3 regions of the Dermacoccus sp. NHGro5 genome follow, and region 2 is predicted to be linked to each of the others. Evidence: riboswitches for the same ligand, from Rfam matches in the RefSeq annotation. Region 2 holds a riboswitch; each other region holds the start of a gene.
The links. Region 2 has a riboswitch for thiamine pyrophosphate ahead of J4Z35_RS08105 (thiamine ABC transporter substrate-binding protein). Riboswitches for the same ligand answer to the same signal wherever they lie in the genome.
Positions count from the first base shown of each region.

Region 1: linked by a shared signal. The riboswitch ahead of thiC (phosphomethylpyrimidine synthase ThiC) and the one ahead of J4Z35_RS08105 (thiamine ABC transporter substrate-binding protein) in region 2 are both predicted to bind thiamine pyrophosphate.
Region 3: linked by a shared signal. The riboswitch ahead of J4Z35_RS09445 (MFS transporter) and the one ahead of J4Z35_RS08105 (thiamine ABC transporter substrate-binding protein) in region 2 are both predicted to bind thiamine pyrophosphate.

Region 1 covers NZ_JAGEKQ010000004.1:47,470-55,003, reverse strand. Annotated here, with positions in the region: gene thiC (phosphomethylpyrimidine synthase ThiC) at 1-1,818, opposite strand, end outside; TPP riboswitch at 1,908-2,022, opposite strand; gene J4Z35_RS01275 (CE1759 family FMN reductase) at 2,116-2,826, opposite strand; gene J4Z35_RS01270 (CE1758 family FMN-dependent luciferase-like monooxygenase) at 2,930-4,120, opposite strand; gene J4Z35_RS01265 (PD-(D/E)XK nuclease family protein) at 4,413-5,258, opposite strand; gene J4Z35_RS01260 (site-2 protease family protein) at 5,308-6,483, shown strand; gene J4Z35_RS01255 (tRNA (adenine-N1)-methyltransferase) at 6,495-7,534, shown strand, end outside.
Region 2 covers NZ_JAGEKQ010000016.1:14,013-21,546, forward strand. Annotated here, with positions in the region: gene J4Z35_RS08090 (thioesterase family protein) at 1-39, shown strand, start outside; gene J4Z35_RS08095 (ABC transporter ATP-binding protein) at 63-1,226, opposite strand; gene J4Z35_RS08100 (iron ABC transporter permease) at 1,367-3,040, opposite strand; gene J4Z35_RS08105 (thiamine ABC transporter substrate-binding protein) at 3,051-4,145, opposite strand; TPP riboswitch at 4,201-4,309, opposite strand; gene J4Z35_RS08110 (DUF4235 domain-containing protein) at 4,580-4,915, shown strand; partial or broken gene J4Z35_RS08115 (DUF72 domain-containing protein) at 5,198-5,938, shown strand; gene J4Z35_RS08120 (circularly permuted type 2 ATP-grasp protein) at 5,963-7,492, shown strand.
Region 3 covers NZ_JAGEKQ010000019.1:18,573-26,106, forward strand. Annotated here, with positions in the region: gene J4Z35_RS09420 (glycerophosphodiester phosphodiesterase) at 1-67, shown strand, start outside; gene J4Z35_RS09425 (VOC family protein) at 299-691, shown strand; gene J4Z35_RS09430 (aminoglycoside phosphotransferase family protein) at 712-1,731, opposite strand; gene dxs (1-deoxy-D-xylulose-5-phosphate synthase) at 1,748-3,784, opposite strand; gene J4Z35_RS09440 (hypothetical protein) at 3,957-4,334, opposite strand; TPP riboswitch at 4,447-4,552, shown strand; gene J4Z35_RS09445 (MFS transporter) at 4,546-5,874, shown strand; gene J4Z35_RS14535 (hypothetical protein) at 5,964-6,596, shown strand.

The sequences.
Region 1 (7,534 bases), on a different contig from region 2:
GACGTAGACGCTGCGCCCGAGCTCGACGAACGTCTTCGACATCTGCTGCATGCCCTCGCGCGCCTCGCTCTCGCTGACGACGCGCTGCTGGGCGCCGGCGTCGCCGAAGCGGTCGCGCACGTCCTGGCTGATGCGCATCGAGCAGAACTTCGGCCCGCACATCGAGCAGAAGTGTGCTGTCTTCGCCGCCTCGGCGGGCAGCGATTCGTCGTGGAACTCGCGCGCGGTGTCGGGGTCGAGCGACAGGTTGAACTGGTCGTTCCAACGGAACTCGAAGCGCGCCTTGCTCAACGCGTCGTCCCACGCTCGCGCGCCGGGGTGGCGCTTCGCGACGTCCGCGGCGTGCGCCGCGAGCTTGTACGTGATGACGCCGGTCTTGACGTCATCACGGTTCGGCAGGCCGAGGTGCTCCTTCGGCGTGACGTAGCACAGCATCGCGGTGCCACCCATCGCGATCGTCGTCGCGCCGATGGCGGAAGTGATGTGGTCGTAGCCGGGTGCGACGTCGGTGACGAGCGGGCCGAGCGTGTAGAACGGCGCGCCGTCACACCACTCCTGCTGCAGGCGCACGTTCTCCTCGACGAGGTCGAGCGGCACGTGCCCGGGGCCCTCGACCATGACCTGGACGTCGAACTGCCATGCCCGCTTCGTCAGCTCGGCGAGGGTGCGCAGCTCGGAAAGCTGCGCCTCGTCGTTGGCGTCGGCGGTACAGCCAGGGCGCAGGCCGTCACCGAGGGAGAAGGCGACGTCGTAGCGGGCGAAGATCTCGCACAGCTCGTCGAAGTGGGTGTAGAGGAAGTTCTCCTCGTGGTGCGCGAGACACCAGCCGGCCATGATCGAGCCGCCGCGGCTGACGATGCCCGTGATGCGCTCGGCCGTCATCGGCACGTAGCGCAGCAGCACGCCGGCGTGGATCGTCATGTAGTCGACGCCCTGCTCGCACTGCTCGATGACGGTGTCGCGGAAGATCTCCCACGTCAGCTTGTCGGCCTCACCGTTGACCTTCTCGAGGGCCTGGTAGATCGGCACGGTGCCGATCGGGACGGGGGAGTTGCGGAGGATCCACTCGCGCGTTGTGTGGATGTCGTCACCGGTCGACAGGTCCATGACGGTGTCGGCGCCCCACGTCGTCGCCCACGTCAGCTTGTCGACCTCCTCGGCGATCGACGACGTCACGGCCGAGTTTCCGATGTTCGCGTTGACCTTGACGAGGAAGCGACGCCCGATGATCATCGGCTCGCTCTCCGGGTGGTTGACGTTGGCGGGGATGATCGCGCGTCCGGCGGCGACCTCGTCGCGCACGAGTTCGAGGGCGCAGTTCTCGCGGGCGGCGACGAATCGCATCTCGGGGGTGATCAATCCCTTACGGGCGTAGTGCATCTGGGTGACGACGGCGCCGTCCTTCGAGCGCAGCGGTGCGCGACGTTCGCCGCGCCACTCGTGGCTCGCCTCACCGCGTCGGACGGCCGAGCGGCCGTCGTCGAGCAGGGTGCGCTCTCGGCCGGCGTACGTCTCGACGTCGTCGCGCTCGGCGATCCACTCGGCGCGCAACGGCGGCAGCCCGACCTCGGGGTCACTGCCCGGGCCGGAGGTGTCGTACAGCTCGACGGGAGCGTTGGCCGCGCCGGTGCCGGGGGAGTTGTCGAGGATGACCTCGGTGTAGGGCACGCGCAGGCCGTCCGCGTCTCGGTACTGCTTGCGGCGAGCGTCCGATCCGTCAGCGGGGGTGGTTGCGCGCCTCTGAACCGCGGCCGACGCCGGCGACGTGGCTGCTCGGTCGGTGGTGGCCGCGAGGTCGCGGGCGTTGAACGTCGTCATGATGGTGCCTCCTTCGGATCGGACGAAGGCACGGCAAGACCCCACGCAGCAGGCGTCGACGAACGTCGGCACCGAACGGAGGATGAGCGACCATGAGGTCTCCTTGGCTGCCTGCGCCGGCATGATCCGGGTCAGGTCGGGTAGCGGTCGGAGCAGTATCAGCTCCCTCTCAGCCCTGTTCTCAGGACTCCCACGAAGGACGCTTCCGACTATGGCACATCCCGGCAGACGAACGTGACGAAGGGGTCCGTCAGGTTCGTGACGAACCTGACGGACCCCTCCGGTCACGAGTCGTGCTCAGCGGCGCAACATCTCTTCCATCGTCGGCACCGCGACGAACGGATCGCGCGCCCGATTGCGCGTCTCGGCAAGCGTACGAACCGATTTCGACGATGTTCTCGGCGCTTCCCCATCCTTGGACACGCGCGCGCCAGAACCGCCGTTCACCACCACGTCTGCTCCGCCGAGCACGCGCTCTAGCTGCTGCGTCAACTCACCGGCGGCCTCGCTCGCCCGCGCTTCCAGGCCTCGCCCGGCCCAGTCGTCGGGCGCGGCGTAGACCGCCGTCGGCATGACGAGCGCCTTCATGTACGCGAACAGCGGTCGCAAGGCGGTGTCCGTCACCAGTGAGTGTCGGGCGGAACCGCCCGTCGCGCCGACGATGACGGGCACGCCGCTCAGCACGCCGCCCGCAGTCGCATCCCAGAACGACTTGAACAAGCCCGTGAAGCTCGCCTTGTACGTCGGCGTCACCGCGACCACGGCGTCGGCCGCGCCCAGCACCTCGTAGGCGTCCGCGAGCGCCGGGGGAGCGAACCCCGTCAACGACGCCGTCGTGATGTCGTGCGCCAGCGCCCGCAGGTCGATCCGCTCGACGACGACCTCGCTGCCCTGCTCCCGCGCACTCTCGACAACCGCGTCGCTCAGCAGCTGGGCGAGACGATGCGTCGACGATTCCTCACTCAACCCGCCGCTGATCACGGCGAGGCGTGCCGTCCAGTTCATCATCGTGTTCTCCTTCGTCTCGTTGCTCTGAGTTTGGGCGTAACGCCGCCGCCGGCGTCGCCCGCCCGGCCCGGTCAGCCGAGTTGTCGACGAACCGGGCTGATGCTCAACGGTCTTCGGCGCGCGTTCCCGTCACGTCGTCGGTCTTCGGAGCACGCGGCACACCTGTCTCGACGCCGCCCATCTGACCGGCGTCAGCCGAGGGCGTGTCGGTCGCCTGGGCAGCGCGCGCAGCCAGCAGGCTGGCATGCGTCGGGGCATCAGGCACGCCGGCGGCGCGTCGGATGTCCATCTCGGCGCGCAGCTGCGGCACGACCTTCGTGCCGAGCAGCTCGATCTGGTGCATGACCTCGGCGTGCGGCAGCCCGGCGTGGTCGATGAGGAACAGCTGACGCTGGTAGTCACCGACGTAGTCGCGGAAGCCGAGCGTGGCCTCGACGACCTCGTCCGGCGTGCCGACCGTCAGCGGCGTCTGACGCGTGTAGTCCTCCAACGAACCCGCCCCGCCGTAGACCGGCGCGTGATCGAAGTAGGGGCGGAACGTCTCCATCGCCTTCGCCTTCGACTCGGCCATGAACACCTGCCCACCGAGGCCGACGATCGCGTCCTGCGCCCGGCCGTGACCGTAGTGCTCGAAGCGTTCCCGGTAGAACTGCACCATCTGCGCAGCGTGCTGCGGCGGCCAGAAGATGTGGTTGTGGAAGAAACCGTCACCGTAGTAGGCGGCCTGCTCCGCGATCTCGGGGCTGCGGATCGAGCCGTGCCAGACGAACGGCGCGATGTCGTCGAGCGGGCGCGGCGTCGAGGTGAAACCCTGCAGCGGTGTGCGGAACTTGCCCTCCCACGTCACGTTCTCTTCGTTCCACAGGCGGCGCAGCAGCGCGTAGTTCTCGATGGCGAGCGGGATGCCGTCGCGGATGTCCTTGCCGAACCACGGGTAGACCGGGCCGGTGTTGCCACGCCCCAGCATGAGGTCGACGCGGCCGCCGGCGAGATGCTGCGCGTAGGCGTAGTCCTCGGCGATGCGCACCGGGTCCGTCGTCGTGATGAGCGTCGTCGACGTCGACAGGATGATGTTCTTCGTCACCACCGCGAGGTTCGCCATCAGCACGGCCGGGTTGGCCGGTGCGACGAACGGCGGGTTGTGGTGCTGGCCGGTGGCGAAGACGTCGAGGCCCACCTCGTCGGCGAGCTTCGCCATCTCGACGGTGTTCGCGATGCGCTCGTGCTCGCTGACGGTGCGCCCTGTCGTCGGGTTCGTCGTGACGTCACCGACGGTGAAGATGCCGAACTGCATGAGGGCCTCCCTTGGTCCATGCATTCATGTAGTTGAAAATGCAACTACTTGCGGAACGGGACGGCGCGGCCGGTTATTCCAGCTGCGCGCGCGGTGACCCTGGCCCTGCGCGGCCCAACTGCGATCCCCGTACCCATCTGCGATCTTCGTCTTATTCAATGGACGTTGGTGAATGAGCGGTTGTCGTCAGCCTCGCCGCGGAGGCGGGCGCGGTGCAGGAGGCGATAGATGCCCGCAACGCGTCACTCGGACGGTGGCTGCCGCTTCGACGACCGGCCCGAACGGTCATCCTTCAGTCGCCATCGACGTCTCCGAGGTCGCCGGTGGTGCGGGGACCGAGCGCGAGACGCGCCGCGTGCTCGGGCAGCGGCGGGGGAGTGCCGCCCCATTCCGGGCACAGCGCCTTGTGATCGCACCACGAGCACAAGCGCGACTTCTTGGGCCGCCAGTCACCCGTCCGAGCGCAGCGCTCGATCGCGCGCCACAGCGCCTTGAGCTTGCGTTCGAGCGCGAGCAAGTCGGCCTCGTCGGGTTGATAACGCAAGAACTGACTGTTGCCCAGGTAGACGAGTTGCAGCATGAGCGGCATGACGCCCCGCGTGCGCCAGATGACGAGCGCGTAGAACTTCATCTGGAACAACGCCTTGTTCTCGAAGAGCTCCGACGGCGCCCGTCCCGTCTTGTAGTCGACGACGCGGATCTGCCCGCCGGGAGCGACGTCGAGGCGGTCGATGTACCCGCGCAGCGTGAGCCCGTCGAGGTCGGCCTCGACGTAGAGCTCGCGCTCGGCGGGTTCGAGGAACTGCGGGTTCTCCATCGCGAACCACTTCTCGACGAGCTTCTCCGCATCACGCAGCCACGTCGCGAGATCGTGCGGTGTGCTGCCCGCGAGTTCGGCCAGCTCCGGTTCGTCGGTGAGCATGTCCTCCCAGGCATGGGGGACGAGGTCGAGCGCCCGCTCGAGCGTGCGTTTCGGGGCGTCGACGTCGAAGATGCGCTCGAGCACCGAATGGACGAGCGTCCCCCGCGACGCCGCCGCACTCGGCGACTCCGGCAGCTTGTCGATGACGCGGAAGCGATAGAGCAGGGGACACTGCATGAAGTCGGAGGCGCGCGACGGAGACAACGAAGCGGGCATCCGAGAAGTCTAATCATCCCGGCGCACGAGGCCCACATAGTCTTGGGGCATGCCCCAGCCCACACCCGGCCTCAAGATCGCCTCACTGCGCGGCGTCCCCGTCTACATCGGACGCACGTGGCCGATCATCGCCGTCATCATCGTCGCGATCTTCGGCCCGCAGGTCGCCTCGCTTCACCCCGAATGGGGTTTCGGCGCGTACGTCGTCGGCATCGGGTACGCGTTGTTGCTGCTGCTCAGCGTGCTCGTCCACGAGGCGGCGCACGCCCTCGTCGCACAGGCTTGCCACTACCGCGTCACGCATATCGTCGCCGACCTCATGGGCGGCCACACGAGCTACGACACCCCCGACGCGACGCCCGGACGCAGCGCGCTCGTCGCCGCCGTCGGGCCGCTGTCGAACGCGGTGCTCGCGGTGATCGGCTTCCTCGGCCACCGCGCGAGTGACGGCGACGGCGCCGTGCCGCTGCTGCTCGGGGCGTTCGCGTGGAGCAACGCGTTCGTCGCGGCGTTCAACGCGTTGCCCGGTCTGCCGCTCGATGGTGGGTTCCTCGTCGACGCGCTCGTGTGGAAGCTGACGGGCAACCGCGCCACGGGCATGAAGGCCGCCGGCTGGTGCGGACGCATCGTCGCCATCGGCGTGGCCGCGTGGGCCGTGCTCGGGTTCGTACGCGCGCCCGGCTCGCTGTGGAGCCTCGTGTGGCTGCTGTTCATCGCCTCGTTCCTCTGGCGCGGCGCGAGCGTCGCCGTCAACGTCGGCATCAACCGCGAGTTCCTCGGCGGCATCCGAGTCGCCGACGTCATCCGCCCCGCCGTCGCCGTCCCCGCGAGCACGCCCGTCGCGGCACTGCCGGAGACGGGCGACACGATCGTCCTCATCGACGCAGACGGCGCCGCCAGCGCCCTCGTCGCGCCCGGTGCGCACGTGCGGGTGCCCGTGGATCAGCGCCCGCACGTGCCCGCGAGCGCCCTCGGCGAGGCCCTGCTGCCGCATGCGGGCGCCGTCATCTCCTCACCGCAGGACGACGTGATGGCGATCCTGCCCGCGTTCGAGGGCGATCCGACGCCGGGTGTCGTCACCGTCAGCATGCCGGTGGAAGGGCAGCCCGCAGCTGCCGACGACCCGGTCGCGCTGCGACTGGTCGGCATCGCGACGCTCGCCGACCTCGAGCGTGCGATGCAGCGTCACGCGCACGAGAGCGGCACCATGCCGCGGGGCGCCTAGACTTGCTCCCCATGAGCGAGAGCGATCAGACCCCCGCCCCGTCGACCGGCGCCGAGTACCGCCGCGGCCCCTTCCGGGAGGGCGAGCGCATCCAGCTCACCGACCCCAAGGGGCGCATGCACACGATCACGCTGACGCCCGGCAAGCAGTTCCACACCCACCGCGGTCACATCAAGCACGACGACCTCATCGGTTCGCCCGATGCGGTGACGGTGACGAACACGGCGGGCGTCGAGTACCTCGCGGTGCGTCCGCTGCTGAGCGACTACGTCATGTCGATGCCGCGCGGCGCGGCCGTCGTCTATCCGAAGGACGCCGGGCAGATCGTCACGATGGCCGACATCTTCCCCGGCGCACGCGTCGTCGAAGCGGGCGTCGGTTCGGGTGCGTTGTCGATGTCGCTGCTGCGCGCCGTCGGTGAGGACGGGCGCCTGTACTCGTTCGAGCGTCGCGAGGACTTCGCCGCCATCGCCGCGGGCAACGCGCGCGAGTTCTTCGGCGTCGACCACCCGGCGTGGAGCATCACCGTCGGCGACCTGGTCGAGGCGCTGCCGCAGACCGTCGAGTCGGGCACGATCGACCGCGTCGTGCTCGACATGCTCGCGCCCTGGGAGTGCCTCGACGTCGTTCACGAGGCGCTCGCGCCCGGCGGCGTGCTCATCTGTTACGTCGCGACGGCGACGCAGTTGTCGCGCGTCGCCGAGGCCGCGCGCGATCACGGCGGCTTCACCGAGCCGAACGCGTGGGAGAGCCTCGTGCGCGGCTGGCACCTCGAAGGCCTCGCGGTGCGCCCCGAGCACCGCATGCACGCCCACACCGGCTTCCTCATCTCCACGCGCCGCCTCGCCGACGGCGTCGCCGCGCCGCTCGTCAAGCGCCGCCCTGCCAAGGGTGCCTACGGTGACGACGGCGCTCCCGCCAGCGCCCCGGAGCCCACGCCCGACGACGCGTGGACACCCGAAGCCGTCGGCGAACGCCCCGTCTCCGACAAGAAGATGCGCAAGCTCGTGCGCTCGTTCGAGAACACCCCGACGGCACAGGCGCTCGCGGG
Region 2 (7,534 bases):
GGACGCATCGCGCAGAGCCTGACGGTCCGCAAGCTCTGACGCGCGATGTTGCCCGGGAATCGTCAGTGGGTGAACTGCACGCCCTGGGAGGCGTCGAGCGCGACGCCGACGCGGGCGCCGGGCTCGAGCGCGGCCGGTTCGACATCGCCGGGGTAGGCCACGGCAGCCAGCTCCAGCGTGGGCAGCGCATCGAGCCGGACGCTCACGCGCGTCACCTCGTCCGCCACCGCGCTGTGCACGACGCTCGCCGCCAGCGCGCGGGGGGCCCGGGCGTCACGCGCTTCGGCCGCTTCGCCCCACGCGGAACTACGCGCCGCCCCGGCATCATTCGTTGCCGCCTCGTCTCCCGAAGAGGAGCCGGACGCCGTTCCTGTCGCAACCACCCGTAGCGCACTCTGACGCAACTTCCAACGCCCCGGCGCGAGGCCCACCGCTGCCGCCTCGTCGGGGTCCAGGGTCGTCGTGAAGCCGAGGAAATCGGCGGTGTCTTCGTCGGACGGCGCGGCCCACACCTCAGGCGCGGCACCGTGCTGGACGATGCGTCCGTCGCGCATGACGGCGATGTCGTCGGCGACGGTGAGCGCCTCGCCGTGATCGTGCGTGACGAACAGTGCGGTCGCGTTCTCGGCGGTGAGGATGGCCCGCAGATCGGTCGACAACCGCTCGCGCAGGCCTCTGTCGAGGGCCGAGAGCGGCTCGTCGAGGAGCAACAACCGCGGTCGCACCGCGAGGGCCCGCGCGAGCGCCACACGCTGCTGTTGACCGCCGGAAAGCGTTGCGGGAGAACGCTTCTCGTAGCCAGGCAGCCCGACGAGGTCGAGCAGTTGCCCGACGCGTGCGGCCTGCTCGGCGCGCCCCACACCACGTCGCGCCAGCCCGTAGGCGACATTCGCGGCGACGTCGAGGTGCCCGAACAGTTGGCCGTCCTGGAACATCAGCGCGAAGTCGCGCTTGTGCGTCGGCACACGCGTCACGTCGTCGCCGTCGAAGCTGACGCGCCCCGCGTCGAGACGCTGCAAGCCTGCGACGGCGCGCAGCAGCGTCGACTTGCCGCAGCCGCTCGGGCCGAGGACGGCGAGCACGCGCCCGGCGTCGACGGTGACATCGACGTCGTCGAGCGCCGGTGACTCCTGGCCGGCGAACGTCACGCGGGCGCCGCTGACGACGAGCCCGCGCGCCGCCTCCGCGGCCCGCTCACCATCGGCCCGCTCGCCACCAGACGTCATCCCCTCGGACCGCGTCCCACCGGCTCGCAACCCGTCGGACCTCTCGCCACCAGACGGCATCCCGTTGGCCCGCTCTTCACCGACCGGCGTCCCACCAGCCCACGCCGGACCGGCGTCGCCTCGCCTGGGTCGTCCCACCATCAGCCCATCCTCCCTGCGGCGACGCCGCCGATCTTGTCGACGGCCACCATGACGAGGCCAGTCACGGCTGCGAGCACGACGGACGCTGCCATCGCGCCACCGAAGTTGGCGTCACCGGGGCGCCCGATCAGCTGGTAGATGACGACGGGCAACGTCGGCGAATCAGGTTGCGCGAGAAAGGCCGTCGCGCCGAACTCGCCGAGCGAAACCGCGAGCGCGAACCCGGCTGCCGCGACGAAGGGTCGCCACAGCACCGGCAGATCCGCCGTCATCCATGCCCGGACCGGCGAGGCCCCGAGCGCGGCGGCCGCCTCGCGCGGACGGGGGTCCAGCGAGCGCAGCACGGGCGTCAGCGTGCGCACGACGAGCGGCAGCGCGACCATTGCCTGCGCGATCGGAATGAGCGCTGACGACGAACGCAGGTCGAGAGGCGGCCGGTCGAGCGTGATGAGGAAACCGAAACCGACGGTCACGGCCGAGACGCCGAGCGGCAGCATGAACGCCGCGTCGAGCAGCCGGACGACACTCCGCCCCTTCGGGCTCGCCGCGCGCCACGACACGACGACGCAGACGCACACCCCCAGCACGAGCGCGAGCAACGCAGCGTCGATCGCGATGCGCCAGCTCTGCGAGAGCGCACCGACGACCCCGAGGTCACCCAATCCGCGATAGTGCTGCACCGTCCAGCCGCCATCGGAACGCAGCGAGCGCACGAGCAGCGTCACCAGCGGCGCCAGGATGAGCGCCCCGACAGCGGCGGTGAGCGTCAGGGCAGCCACGTCACCGCGACCAGGACGTCGCAGCGCCGTCTGCTGCGTCACGCCACGCCGCACCCGCTCGTCATGACGCCCGATGCGCGAGCGTTCGCTGACGACGAGCAGCGCCGCGACGAGGACGAACTGCGTCACCGACAGCACCGCCGCGGCTCGCAGGTCGAGGAATTCGACGGTGAGGGAGTAGATCTCCGTCTCGAGTGTCGAGTAGCGCAGGCCACCGAGCATGAGGACGATGCCGAACGCCGTCGAGCAGAACAGAAACACGACGCTCGCGGCGCTGACGACGGCGGGGCGCAGCTGCGGCCACGTCACCGTCCGGAAGACCTGCCGCGGTGATGCCCCGAGTGCCGCCGCCGACTCCGCCGTGCGCGGGTCGAGCGACGCCCACATCGGCCCGACGGTGCGCACGACGACGGACACGTTGAAGAACACCATCGCGAGCAGCACCGGCTGCCACGAGCCGTCCCAGCCCAACCAGGCAAGCGGGCCACCGTCGGCGAACAGCGACCGGAACGCGACGCCGACGACGACCGTCGGCATGACGAACGGCAGGACGACGAGCGCGCGCCACACCCCCGCCCCCGGCACGCGCAGCCGGTACAGGGCGTGCGCGACGGGCACACCGAGCAGCACCGAGCACGCCGTCGCGAGCGCCGCCATCCACACGGTGAACCACAGCACGCGCAGGATGCGCGGGCGCGTCAGGACGTCCGTGAATCCGCCCAGATCGACGTGCCGACCCGGCGCGAGCCCACGCACCGCCATCGCTGCGACGGGCCACGCGAAGAAGATCGCGAGGAACACGAGCGGGACGACGGCAAGCGCGGCCATGACGAACGGCGCGCGAGCGCCCCGGGCTCGTGCGCCGCGACGCAGACCATCACGGGTGCCGTTCATCGCTCGGGCGTCACTTGGACGTGACGTCCTTCCACTTCGTCAGCCATTCGGAACGGTTCTTGTCGATGTCGGCGGGCGACACCTCGATCGGCTTCGTCGGCTGCTTCGCGTTCGCCGCCCACGCCTTGGGCAGTTCGACGTTCGAGTCGACGGGGAAGACGTACATCGAGTCGGGCAGCGACTTCTGGAAGCTCGCACCGTTCATGAAGTCGATGAGCGCCTTCGCGCCGTCGGGGTTCTTCGCCCCCTTGAGCACACCGGCGTACTCGGTCGATCGGAAGCACGTGTCGAGCAGCGCCGACGTCGTCGACGTGCCCGCCTTGTCGACGGTGAACGCCGGCGAGCTGTCGTAGCTGACGACGATCGGACGCTTGCCCTTGCCGCTGCCGGTGAAGTCGACCTCGTACGCGTCGCTCCAGCCCGACGTCAGCTTGAGCCCGTTCGCCATGAGCTTCTTCCAGTACGCCTCCCAGCCGTCCTGGCCGTAGTGGCCGACGGTCGCGAGGAAGAACGCCATGCCCGGCGAGCTCGACGACGCGCCCGGCGCGACCATGAGGTTCTTGTACTCGGGCTTGACGAGGTCGTCGAACGACGCGGGCTTCGTCTTGTGGTTCTTCGTGAACCACGCGTCGTCGACGTTGACGCACACCGACGCGGTGTCGATCGGCGACAGCTGCCCCTTGCCCTGGCCGTCCGGCAGCTCGTACTTCGACGCCGACGCAGGCGCGCCCTTCGGGCTGTACGGCTCGAGGACGTCGTTCGTCGTGACACGCGAGGCGAACGTGTTGTCGATGCCGAACACGACGTCACCGAGCGGGTTGTTCTTGCTCAGCACGAGCTTGTTCGCGAGCTCACCGGCGTCACCGGACTTCACGACCTTGACGGTGTAGCCCGTCTGCTTCGTGAACTCGGCCATGACGTTCTTGTCGGGCGCCCACGACTCGTGCGTCACCAACGTGACCGTCTTCCACGCGCCCGAACCCGACGCACCCGAGCCGCCCGCCGAACTCGACTTCGACCCCGACGAGTTGTTGTCGACGCTGCACGCCGCCAGCGCACCCACGCACGCGAGCGCCAGCACGGCGCGGCCACTACGAGACATCATGTGAACGTTCCTCCTCACGGCCAGTGAGGGACGTCGTCGCCCGCACGTACGCGCGACGAGTGAGAACTCGACTTCCTCCGCCGGTGCTAACCGGGTCAGGTTCGAGGGTTTGGTGCCGGGTGCGGCACGATCTCAGCGCACACTGCGCTCCCCTGTCGTTCGAGCGTGAGATTAGCACCGACCACCGACGGACGACACGCTTCGGCCCGCTTCGCACTCCGGCATCCCCGCTGACGGCTCGTGCGCACCTCACGCCGACGCCGGATCCCTCGTGCACGAGCCGGCCGCCACGACGCCCACCCCCGTCAGACCGGGCTGATGACCATGCCGACTGGCGCAGCGACACATGCACGCGCGAGGATGGACCCAAGACATCAACGGCCCGAGGCTCGACGACGCCTCACGACGGCCGACGACACGTAAGGGGAAACACCATGGGCAACCTCGTGTGGAAGGTGCTGAGCATGGGCGCCGGCATCGTCGCGAGCAAGATCGCGACGACCACCGCCACCAAGACGTGGAAGATGACGACCGGCAAGAGCCCGCGCAGCGCGAAGGACCCGAACGCCAGCATCATCGAAGCCGCGATCTACGCCGCCATCTCCACCGGCGCACTCGCCGCCGCCAAGATGTACGCCGAACGCCGCGCCGCCGACTACTTCACCAAGTCCGCCGGCCACCCGCCGCAGGCCCTCGTCAAGCGCGCCGAAGAAGAGGCCAAGGAAGCCCAGAAGGGCAAGAGCCAGGCGCCCGTCGTCGTCATGAAGTAATTCCCCTTCGTCCGCTTTCCGGCGTGGGAGCAGCAGACTCGGGGGCGTCCATGTTGCGCATGGAGCTGTTCGCTTGGAGGGTCAGGTTCTGCCTGGCCCTCCTCGCGTGTCTCTGGCCGACGCATCACTGAGCGTCGCGAATTTCGTCCACACCGGCGAATTTCGCCCACATTCGCGATTCACGTCCACCTCGGCGGATCTCGTCCACATTCACGTCCCGGCCGAACATCACGCCGCGCTCCGGTGGCATGCTGACGCCATGAGCACGGCCACCGAGCGCAACTGCGCCTCGGCACGTCAGGGTGGACGTACGCCTCCTGGAAAGGCACCGTCTACCCCGCAGGCGTCGCCGACCGCGTGCGCCTCGAGTACTACGCGGCGAACCTCTTCGACACCGTCGAACTCAACGCCGGCTACTACCGCTGGCCGGCACTCACGAGCTTCGAGAGCTGGCACCGCCGCCTGCCCGACGGCTTCCGCATGACCGTCAAGGCCCCCAAGGGCCTCACCCACGTCGGCCACCTCACCGCCCTCGACGAATGGCTACCGCACATCACCCCCGCCCTCGACGCGCTCGGCGACCGCCTCGGGCTGTTCCTCGTCCAACTCCCCCCGGCTCTGCAACGCGACGATGCGCTGCTCGACGCCTTCCTCACTGCGATGCCGAGCCGCTTCGACATCGCCGTCTGATTCCGCCACGACAGTTGGCTCGACGACGAGGTCTTCGCGCTGCTCAAACTCCACGACGCGGCCTACGTCGTCATGGACGGGCCCACCCCGAAGACGCACACCGCCGACGTCCGCGTCACCTCCTCGAACGTCTGCATCCGCTTCCACGGCCCGAAGGGCGCCAAGCTCTATGGCGGCAGCTACTCGGACGACGCCCTTCTTGCATGGGCAATCGGCATCGACGGCCGGCTCACCGAGAGACGCACCGTCTGGGCGTACTTCAACAACGACATCGACGGCGCCGCCGTCGCCAACGCGCAGACCCTGGGCCGCCTCGTCCGCGAGCGCACGTGAGCCGTCTGCCGTAACGTCGTCCCCATGACCACGGCACAGGGCACGAACCCGACGAACGACGAGGGCGCAGAGGGCGAGATCGTCCCCGTGGCGTTCAGCGAATACCGCGAGCACGAACCCGAGACCCCGGGCGTGCACGACGAATCCGTCACCGACGATGCGGAGCTGCGCCCCGACTACGCGGCCGTCATCGAGCGCATCGAGACGCTCGGGCCCGACGAGGTGTCGCGCCGCCTCGAAGCGGCCGGCAAGGGCCTGACCGAGCTCGGCGTGACGATCAACTCCGAGGACGGCAACCGCCCGTACCCGATCGACATCGTGCCGCGCATCATCTCGGCCGAGCGCTGGGCCGAGCTCAGCGCCGGCGCCGAGCAGCGCGTCCGTGCGCTCGAACTCTTCCTGCGCGACGTCTACGGCCCCGGCGAGATCATCAAGGCGGGCCGCGTCGACGCCGACATGCTGCGTCGCTCGCCCGGCTGGTCCGAGGACGGCCAGCGGGTGCCCGCTGACTTCGTCCGCGCCGGCATCTGCGGCCTCGACCTCGTCTCGCCCGCGTCCGGCGAGTGGATGGTGCTCGAGGACAACCTGCGCATGCCCGGCGGGCTCGGCATGACGCACATCAACCGTGAGGTGCTCGAGAACCACTTCGCCGAGATCCTGCCGCCCGCGGAGACGCTCGAGCACCCGACCCGGACGTACGGGCTGCTGCACGATTCGCTCATCGCGAGCGCAAGACTCCTCGACGGTGGCGTTGCCGAGGCCGAGATCGGCCTGTGCATGGTCTCCCCCGGCCCGACGGACACGACCTGGTACGAGCAGAACCTCGTGAGCGGCCAGGTCGGCGCCGCCATCGTGACGGCAGACGCCCTCGTCGTCGACGACGGCAAGCTGTGGCGCCTCGACGGCGGCGAACGTCACCGCGTGCACCTGCTCAACCCGCGCATGGGTGAGACCGAGCTGTTCGAAGCGAAGGGCGCGGACGGTCGTCCGCTCGGCGACGCGCTGCGTGACGTGCTCGCGGCGGGCGCGGTCGCCATCGTCAATGCGCCCGGCAACGGCCTCGCCGACGACAAGGCGACGTACGCGCTCGTGCCCGACATCATCGATTTCTACCTCGGCGAGAAGCCGCTGCTCGCGCAGGTGCCGACGCTGCTGTGTGCCCGCGAGGACCACCGCGAGGAGGTGCTCGATCGCCTCGACGAACTCGTCGTCAAGCCGATCGACGGCTACGGCGGCAGCGGCATCACTGTCGGCCCGGAGTGCTCGGCCGACGAGCTGGAGACGCGCCGTCGGGAGATCCGTGAGACGCCGGAGCGCTTCGTCGCGCAGGACATCGTGCCGTTGTCGACCCTGCCGACGCTCGTCGACGGCTCGTTCGTGCCGAGCCACGTCGACCTGCGCGCGTTCGTGCTGCAGCGCCCGGACGGGCAGGACGCCTCGCGCACCGTCGCCGTCACGACACCGGGAGCGATGACGCGCGTCGCCCCAGCGGGCACGATGATCGTCAACGTCTCGGCCGGCGGCGGCGCGAAGGACACCTGGATCCAGCGCTGACGCCCGCATCGCGGCCCGGTGCGACACTCGAAGCGCCCTGAC
Region 3 (7,534 bases), on a different contig from region 2:
CGGCCTCATCACCGACCGCGCCGACGTGCTCAAGGACGTCCTCGTCGAACGGGGTGGATGGGGCTGAGCAGAGCGGCTCGACGGGCGATCGCCTGGTTTCGTCAGCCTGCAGCGCGGACCTCGTCTTTGATGGCGTGGCCGTGCAGAGGCCAGGTGCGGTGTGCTGGACGCACGTGGTTGGGAGTGCGCCGAAGTGGCGAGGCGCGATCGCTGAGTCGCGACCGTCGAGAATCGTTGACACGGCGGGTATCCGGCGAAAGTATCTTTACGTCAAGATACTTTCACCGGAAGGCGCCTCATGCTCACGTTGCATCATGTCCAGGTCTCGATGCCCGAGGGTCGCGAGGACGACGCCCGACGTTTCTACCGCGATGCCCTCGGCCTCGACGAGGTCGCCAAACCCGGCGTGCTCGCACAGCGCGGCGGCGCGTGGTTCCGCGCGTTCGCTGCCGACGGCGCCGTCGCCGCCGAGATCCACCTCGGGATCGACGAACCGTTCGTCCCCGCCAAGAAGGCCCACCCCGCCCTCGTCGTCGAATCGACAGCTGCCCTGGAGGCCCTTGCCGCGCGCATCGAGGACGCCGGTTTCGACGTGAACTGGGCCGAGCGCCACACCCTCGACGGCTACGAACGCTTCCACTGCCGCGACGCGTTCGGCAACCGCGTCGAGGTGCTGACGCCCGAGCCCTGACGGCTCGCGAGCGCGATGCGTCAGTCGTGCGACGGCTCGGGCGCATGCCCGAGGGAACGGTTGATCTCGGCGATCAACCGGCGTCCGTGCACACCCCACGCGTGCCGCTCGTCGGCGCTCGCGCGCGTCAGGGCGCGCTGCCACGTGAAGACGCGCCCGACCCGGGCGATGAGCAGGGCGTCGTCGACGGCTGCGCTCAGCGCAGTGCTCGAGACGACGTCGCTCCACACGCTGAGGTAGGCGCGCATGATGCGCTCACGGGCTGCGCGGGCGGCGTCGTCGTCGAGGCCCTCGCAGATGCGCTCGAGCGGGACGAGCAGCGAGCACAGCGGGTTGCCGACGCTCGCGTCACCCCAGTCGAAGATGCGCGCGTCGTGAGCGCCCGCCGAGGTGCCGTCGGCAAAGACGTTGCCGGCGTGCAGGTCGTCGTGCTGAATGGTGAGCGGCAACCCGACGGCGTCGAGCCGCTGAGCGGCGCGGCGCACCTCACGTGTCGTGTCGGGTTTGAGCCCAAGGCGTTGCCACCGGCGAGCCGATTCGCGCGGCGACATGTCGGGCACGCCCGCGTCGCGCAGTTGATCGAGGACCCGCGTCGACGAGCGTTGCAGTCGCGCGTAGCGTCGCACCACGGACGACATGAGGCTGACGGCGTCGTCGTCACGCTGGACGTCACGCAGCACCGGGCCCTGATCGGGCATGAGCAGCCAGCCGCGCTCGGGGTCGTCGGCCCACACGACCGGAACCGCGTCGGGCGCGACGGAACGCAACGCGCGCAGGATGGCGGCCTCGGGGCTCATCTCCGGGCTCGTCGCCTTGAACCACACGCGCCCTTGATCGGTCGTCTCGGCGACGAGCAACGTCGACCAGGGACGCACCCGCGGCTGCAACGGCGTCGTCGGCACACGTTCGAGACCGCGCCGCGCGAGGGCCGCGTCCATCCAGCGCACGGCCTCCCAGCGCCACGTCTCACTGCTCCAGATCGCGCTCGCGGGCGCGACCTGATCAGAGCCGGGGAGAACAGGAAGCTCGGGTGACTTCACCACGTCGTTCGGCCGCTCAGTCGATGTCGGCGTGAGCGGCGACCGGCATGGCGTCCCCGAGATCACCCGTCGCACCGGCATCACGTCCCGCGGCCGGCGTGCCTGCGTCACCGTCGCGGGTGCTTGCACCGCCGTCAGGCGCGTGTGCACCACCGTCGTACGCATCGGCGCGCGTGAGTCCTGCGTCGTCGCGCCCGAGAGCGTCGACGATGTCGGCGGCCGTCAGCCCCACGGTCGCGAGCACCTCGCCGCGCGAGGCGTGGACGAGGAACTCCTTGGGAATGCCGAACGTGTCGAGCGGCGTGCGCACACCGGCTTCACGCAGGCGTCGCGCGACGGCGCTGCCGACGCCCGCCTCGACGAGGTTGTCCTCGATGACGACGACCCGGCCCGCGGCGCGGGCGAGGTCGACGAGTTCGTCGGCCACCGGGTAGGTCCAGCGCGGGTCGATGACCTGGACGCGACGGCCCCGATCGGTGAGCAGATCGGCGACGCCGAGTGCCGTCGAGACCATCGACCCGACACCGACGACCAGCACGTCCACGCCGTCGCCGCCGTCGGGTTCACGCATGACGTCGAGGCGACCGAGACGTCTCTCGGCGACGAGCGGGTCGGCGACGTCGCCCTTGGGGAAGCGGATGACGCTCGGCGCGTCGTCGATGTCGACGGCCTCGCGCAGCAGTTCGCGCACCTGTGCGCCGTCGCGCGGGGCGGCGAGGTGCAGGCCGGGCACGATCGAGCAGATCGACATGTCCCACATGCCGTTGTGCGAGGCGCCGTCGGAGCCGGTGACGCCGGCACGGTCGAGCACGAACGTCACGCCCTGACGGTGCAGTGCGGTGTCCATGAGCAGCTGGTCGAACGCGCGGTTGAGGAACGTCGCGTAGACGGCGACGACGGGGTGCAGGCCGCCGTACGACAACCCGGACGCCATCGTGACGGCGTGCTGCTCGGCGATGCCGACGTCGAACACGCGCTCGGGGTACTTCTTCGCGAACCCGTCGAGCCCGACGGGGATGAGCATGGCAGCCGTGATGGCGACGATGTCGTCGCGCTCGGCGCCGAGGGCGACCATCTCGTCGCTGAACTCGTCGGTCCAGATGCGGCCACTCACCTCGAACGGCAGGCCCGTCTCGGGGTTGAACTTGCCGATGCCGTGCCACTGGTCGGCCTCGTCGGAGAACGCGGGCTCGTAGCCGCGGCCCTTCTGCGTGATGACGTGCACGAGGGTCGGCCGGCCGTAGTCGCGAGCGCGGCGCAGCGCGGCCTCGACCGCCGCCTCGTCATGTCCGTCGATCGGGCCGAGGTACTTGATGCCGAGGCTCTCGAAGACGCCCGTGTCGGGGTAGACGATGTCCTTGAGACCACGCTTCACGCCGTGCAGCGCCTCGTACATCTTCGTCCCGACCTTCGGCGTCGCCTGCAGGCGGTTCTTGCCCCAGTCGAGCACCTGGTCGTAGGTGTGCATCGTGCGCATCGTCGCGAGGTGGTGCGCCATCCCGCCGATCGTCGGGGCATAGGAGCGCTCGTTGTCGTTGAGGACGATGACGAGCGGCAGGTCGGCGTCGGCGGAGATGTTGTTGAGCGCCTCCCACGCCATGCCGCCGGTCAGGGCGCCGTCACCGATGACGGCGACGGTGTGACGGTCGCTCTCACCCTTGAGGCGGCGCGCCTTGGCGATGCCCTCGGCCCAGCTCAGCGACGTCGAGGCGTGCGAGTTCTCGACGACGTCGTGCTCGGACTCCTCGCGGCTCGGGTAACCCGACAATCCGCCGGATTTCTTGAGCTTGCTGAAGTCGTGACGCCCCGTCAGCAGCTTGTGGACGTAACTCTGGTGGCCGGTGTCGAAGACGAACGTGTCCTTCGGCGAGTCGAAGACGCGGTGCATCGCGATGCTCAACTCGACGACACCCAGGTTGGGGCCCAGGTGCCCGCCCGTCTTGGAGACGGATTCTACGAGGAACTGACGGATCTCGGCGGCGAGCGCGTCGAGCTCCTCGGCGGGGATTCGCTTGAGATCGTCCGGACCCGAGATGGTTTCCAGCAGCGTCACGTCTCACTCAGCCTTTCGAAAGTGCAGTCTCCTGAGTCTAGGTCGTCGACCGCGCAGCCGCCATGCGGGCGGGGGCACCCTCCCGTCGCACCCCCGTCGGAGCCGGTAGCGCCGTCGGAGTTCAAAGGCCGGGACTCTGCCCGCCCACGCACCCGCCCCGAACGCCGGCGCATCACAGCCGAGGGACGAACGTCTTGCCGCGCATCGCCTCGTGCACGAGACGGACGGCGCGCGCCGTGGCACGCAACCGCAGCCCCTCCGCGGACAGGTGCTCCATCACCTGCGGCACCGCGCGCGGTGGCAGCTCGTCGGCGAGGTCGACGCGGATGCGGCGATATGACTCGCGCATCGCGCCGAGTTGAGCGTCGACATGCCACGTCGCCACCCAAGCGAGCGCCACCGGGTGACGGCGCCATGCGTCGTAGGCGCGAAAATCCGAGGGGCACTGATCGAGCAGCCACTGCGTCGCCGCCTCCTGCCACCCCGGCGCACCCGGCGGCGGCACACCTCTCGGCCAGCCCGGAGGGCCGGTGTTCACCTCGTCCGACATGACCCCAGCGTACCCCATTGTTCGAACACGTGTTCTATTTGATGACCGCCCCACGAGACCCGCAGACCGGCGCGAGACACGCCCCCGAAGCCGGGTGCTCTGTGGCATGCTGAGCCCGTCACACGGGAGCCCGAGGCGCGGGCTGAGAGGGCATCGCCATGCCGACCGTCCAACCTGATGCGGTTCATGCCGCCGTAGGGAGTGTTCGATCGTGTCTACCCTGACGCCTGCCCCTTCCCCTGCCCACGACGATGCGCCGCGCCTGGCGCCGGCCGCCGCCACCCCAGAACGGCGCGAGGCCCGCCGCAGCGCCCTCGTCGGAAACTTCGTCGACCAGTTCGACATCTTCCTGCCCGTCATTGCGCTGGGTGGGGTGCTGTCGACGCGTTCGACGATTCCCGACGGCCTCGTCTTCGCCGCGACACTCCTGGGCCGCCCCCTCGGGGCGTTCATCCTCGGCACCCTGGCCGATCGTCGCGGACGAGCCCGCGTGTCACGCGGCGCACTGCTCGGCCTGAGCGTGTGCACCGGCCTCATGGTGACGCTCCCCCTGCACACCTCGACGTGGGCCGTGGCCGCTCTCCTGGCGTTGCGCTTCGCCGCCGGATTCTTCCTCGGCGGGCAGTACTCCGCGGCCATCCCCCGCGCCCTCGCGCTCACAGAGCCGCAACGACGCGGCCACCTGAGCGGCCTCGTCATGGCGATGTCACCCCTCGCGAACGCCACCATCGCCGCCGCCACGATGATGCTGACGGCCTCACTCGGCGGCGCGTACACCACGTGGGGGTGGCGCCTGCTGTTCGTCGTCGGCGCACTGCTGCCGTTGATCCTGGCCCTCACCTCGAGGTCAGCGCACGCCGGGCCGGCAGGTCACAGCCCCTCTTCCCACGAATCCGACAAGCGCGATCCCGCCGCGCACGACGCGACCGACGACGAGGAAGAGCGCGTGACGGGCCGTGTCGTGGCCGCATTGTTCACCCTCATGACGGGACTGTGGTTGTTCACGATGATGGGGGTCTCGGTGCTGACGAGTTCGCTGCGCCCGCACTTCTCCCCCCATGACGTCGGGCTCGTCATGCTCGTCGCGACGGCCGTCAGTGCGCCGACGATGGCCGCGGCGGGTGCCGTCTCGACGCGTGTGGGCCGTTCACGCTTCTTCATGGCGTTCGGAGCACTGGCCTGCATCGCCGCCCCCGCCGCCTATCTCGCGGCGATGCATGCGGCGTCATCGGGCAGCATCGTCGCCACGACGATCGCCGCCGCGGCCGTCCAGATCGTCACCGTCTCCGCCTACGGCCCGGTCGGCGCCTACCTCGCCGAACACTTCCCCGAGTCGCGACGTTCGCGCGGTTACGGCAGCGTCTATTCGGCGTCGATCGTGCTGCCCGGCCTGTACCCGTTCTGGCTGCCCACCGTGACGCAGTGGCTCGGCCGTTCGGCCGCCGTCCCGCTCGTGCTGTGCGTCGCGGGCCTCCTCGTCACTCTTGCCCCCGCGTGGATACGCGGAAGTAACGTTGGTGGTTACGAAAAAGTAAGTTGAGTGGGTGAAATCAGCTCGAACCGGTGGCGACGCCGTGATGATCTTGTTAACGTCGTGACTCGGTTCACATCGACTATCGAAGGATGAGCATGTTCACCACACGCCGTACCGCCAAGATCGCCCTCGTCGCCACCGCCGTGGCCGGCACCGTCACGATGGCTGCGCCCGGCGCGCAGGCCGCGACGAGCGACACGACGAAGGACACCATCTGGAACCTCGGCTACGACACGTCGGCGACGACGACGATCAAGAAGTCCGGGCAGTCCTCGACGACGACCGGCTTCACCTTCTCCACCCTCCACGTCGAGAAGGGCGACCTGAGCTCCGACATCATGCTCAAGGACTTCAAGATGCCGGTGAAGCTCGGCAAGCTGCAGATCGCCATCGCGACGATCTCGCAGGAACCCGTCGGCAAGGCCGTCGGAACGATCGACCCGAACACGCACAAGATCGTGCAGACCCAGAAGGTCAACCTCCACATCAAGGATGTCTCGGCCACGGGTAAGGGCCTCATCAACCTCGTCGGCAAGAACTGCCGCACGAGCAGCCCCATCACGCTGACCGTGACGGGCAAGCAGGGTGGCTTGTTCGACCCGATCAACCTCTCGGGCACGTTCACCATCCCGAACTTCGCCAACTGTGGCCTGTCGACGAGCCTGGTCAACAGCCAGGTGGCCGGCCCCGGCAACACGATCAACATGACGCTGACGCCGCACGGCTGATCGCGACCAGCCTCACACGCATCATCTCGGCCGCCGGTACCCCACGGGTGCTGGCGGCCGACGCGTGTCGACTGACGGCAACCGCCACCCGCCCCGATAGCCGCTCGACCATTACGCGTCTGCAAGACGAATGTACGGCGCATTCCTCGTGCAGACGCGTAATCGTCGAGCAACTGATGGCCTGCGCGGTTCACCCAGCGGTTGCAACCTCCGTCACCGTCGTCACCCGACGAAGTTGTAGTGCCACCACTCGGGGTTGGACCGCGCCGATCCATGTAGTCGGGGCGGTCGAATCCCCAGCGCTTGGAGTTGGCCGTCAGCCACACGTCGTAAGAACGCCCGAAGTACAGAGGCGAGTTGATCGCGTTCGTGCGGGCGATGCCGAAGTCGATCGCGTTGCCCAACCCGTGGTTCGAGGTGCCAGGGACGGCCGCGCGGGGGTAGCCGAGAGTGCGGTAGAGCAGCTGCTGACGGTTCAGGGTGCGGTAGGCCTCGGTGATCGTCAGCGCCACACCGAAACGAGCCTTGAAAGCCGCGGCCAGTCCGAGATATCCGACGGCCGCCGCGCGCGAGAGATACCGCGGCTCGTGCGGCAGGTTGCTGACGTTGACGCTCCAGCTCGGCAGTCGTGTGACGGCCGACATCGGTAGACGGCCGTTCACCGCGCGCGCCGTCGTCGCGACGAGGACTGCGGACGTCACCCACCGCCCCTTGAACGCACCCTCGGCGATGCGGAACCACAGGCCGCTCGCGTCGTAAGAGCCTGTCAGCGTCGTGGTGCTCGCCAGCGTCCCGACGATCCGGGCGCGCGGTTCCAGCGTGGGCTGATCGCGCACGTTGACACGGTAGGAAAGCGTCGCGGTCGTCCGTCGCACGAGGACCGACGTTGCCCCCGCACGGGCCACCTGCCTCGACGCAGGAACCGCTGCGAAAGCCTG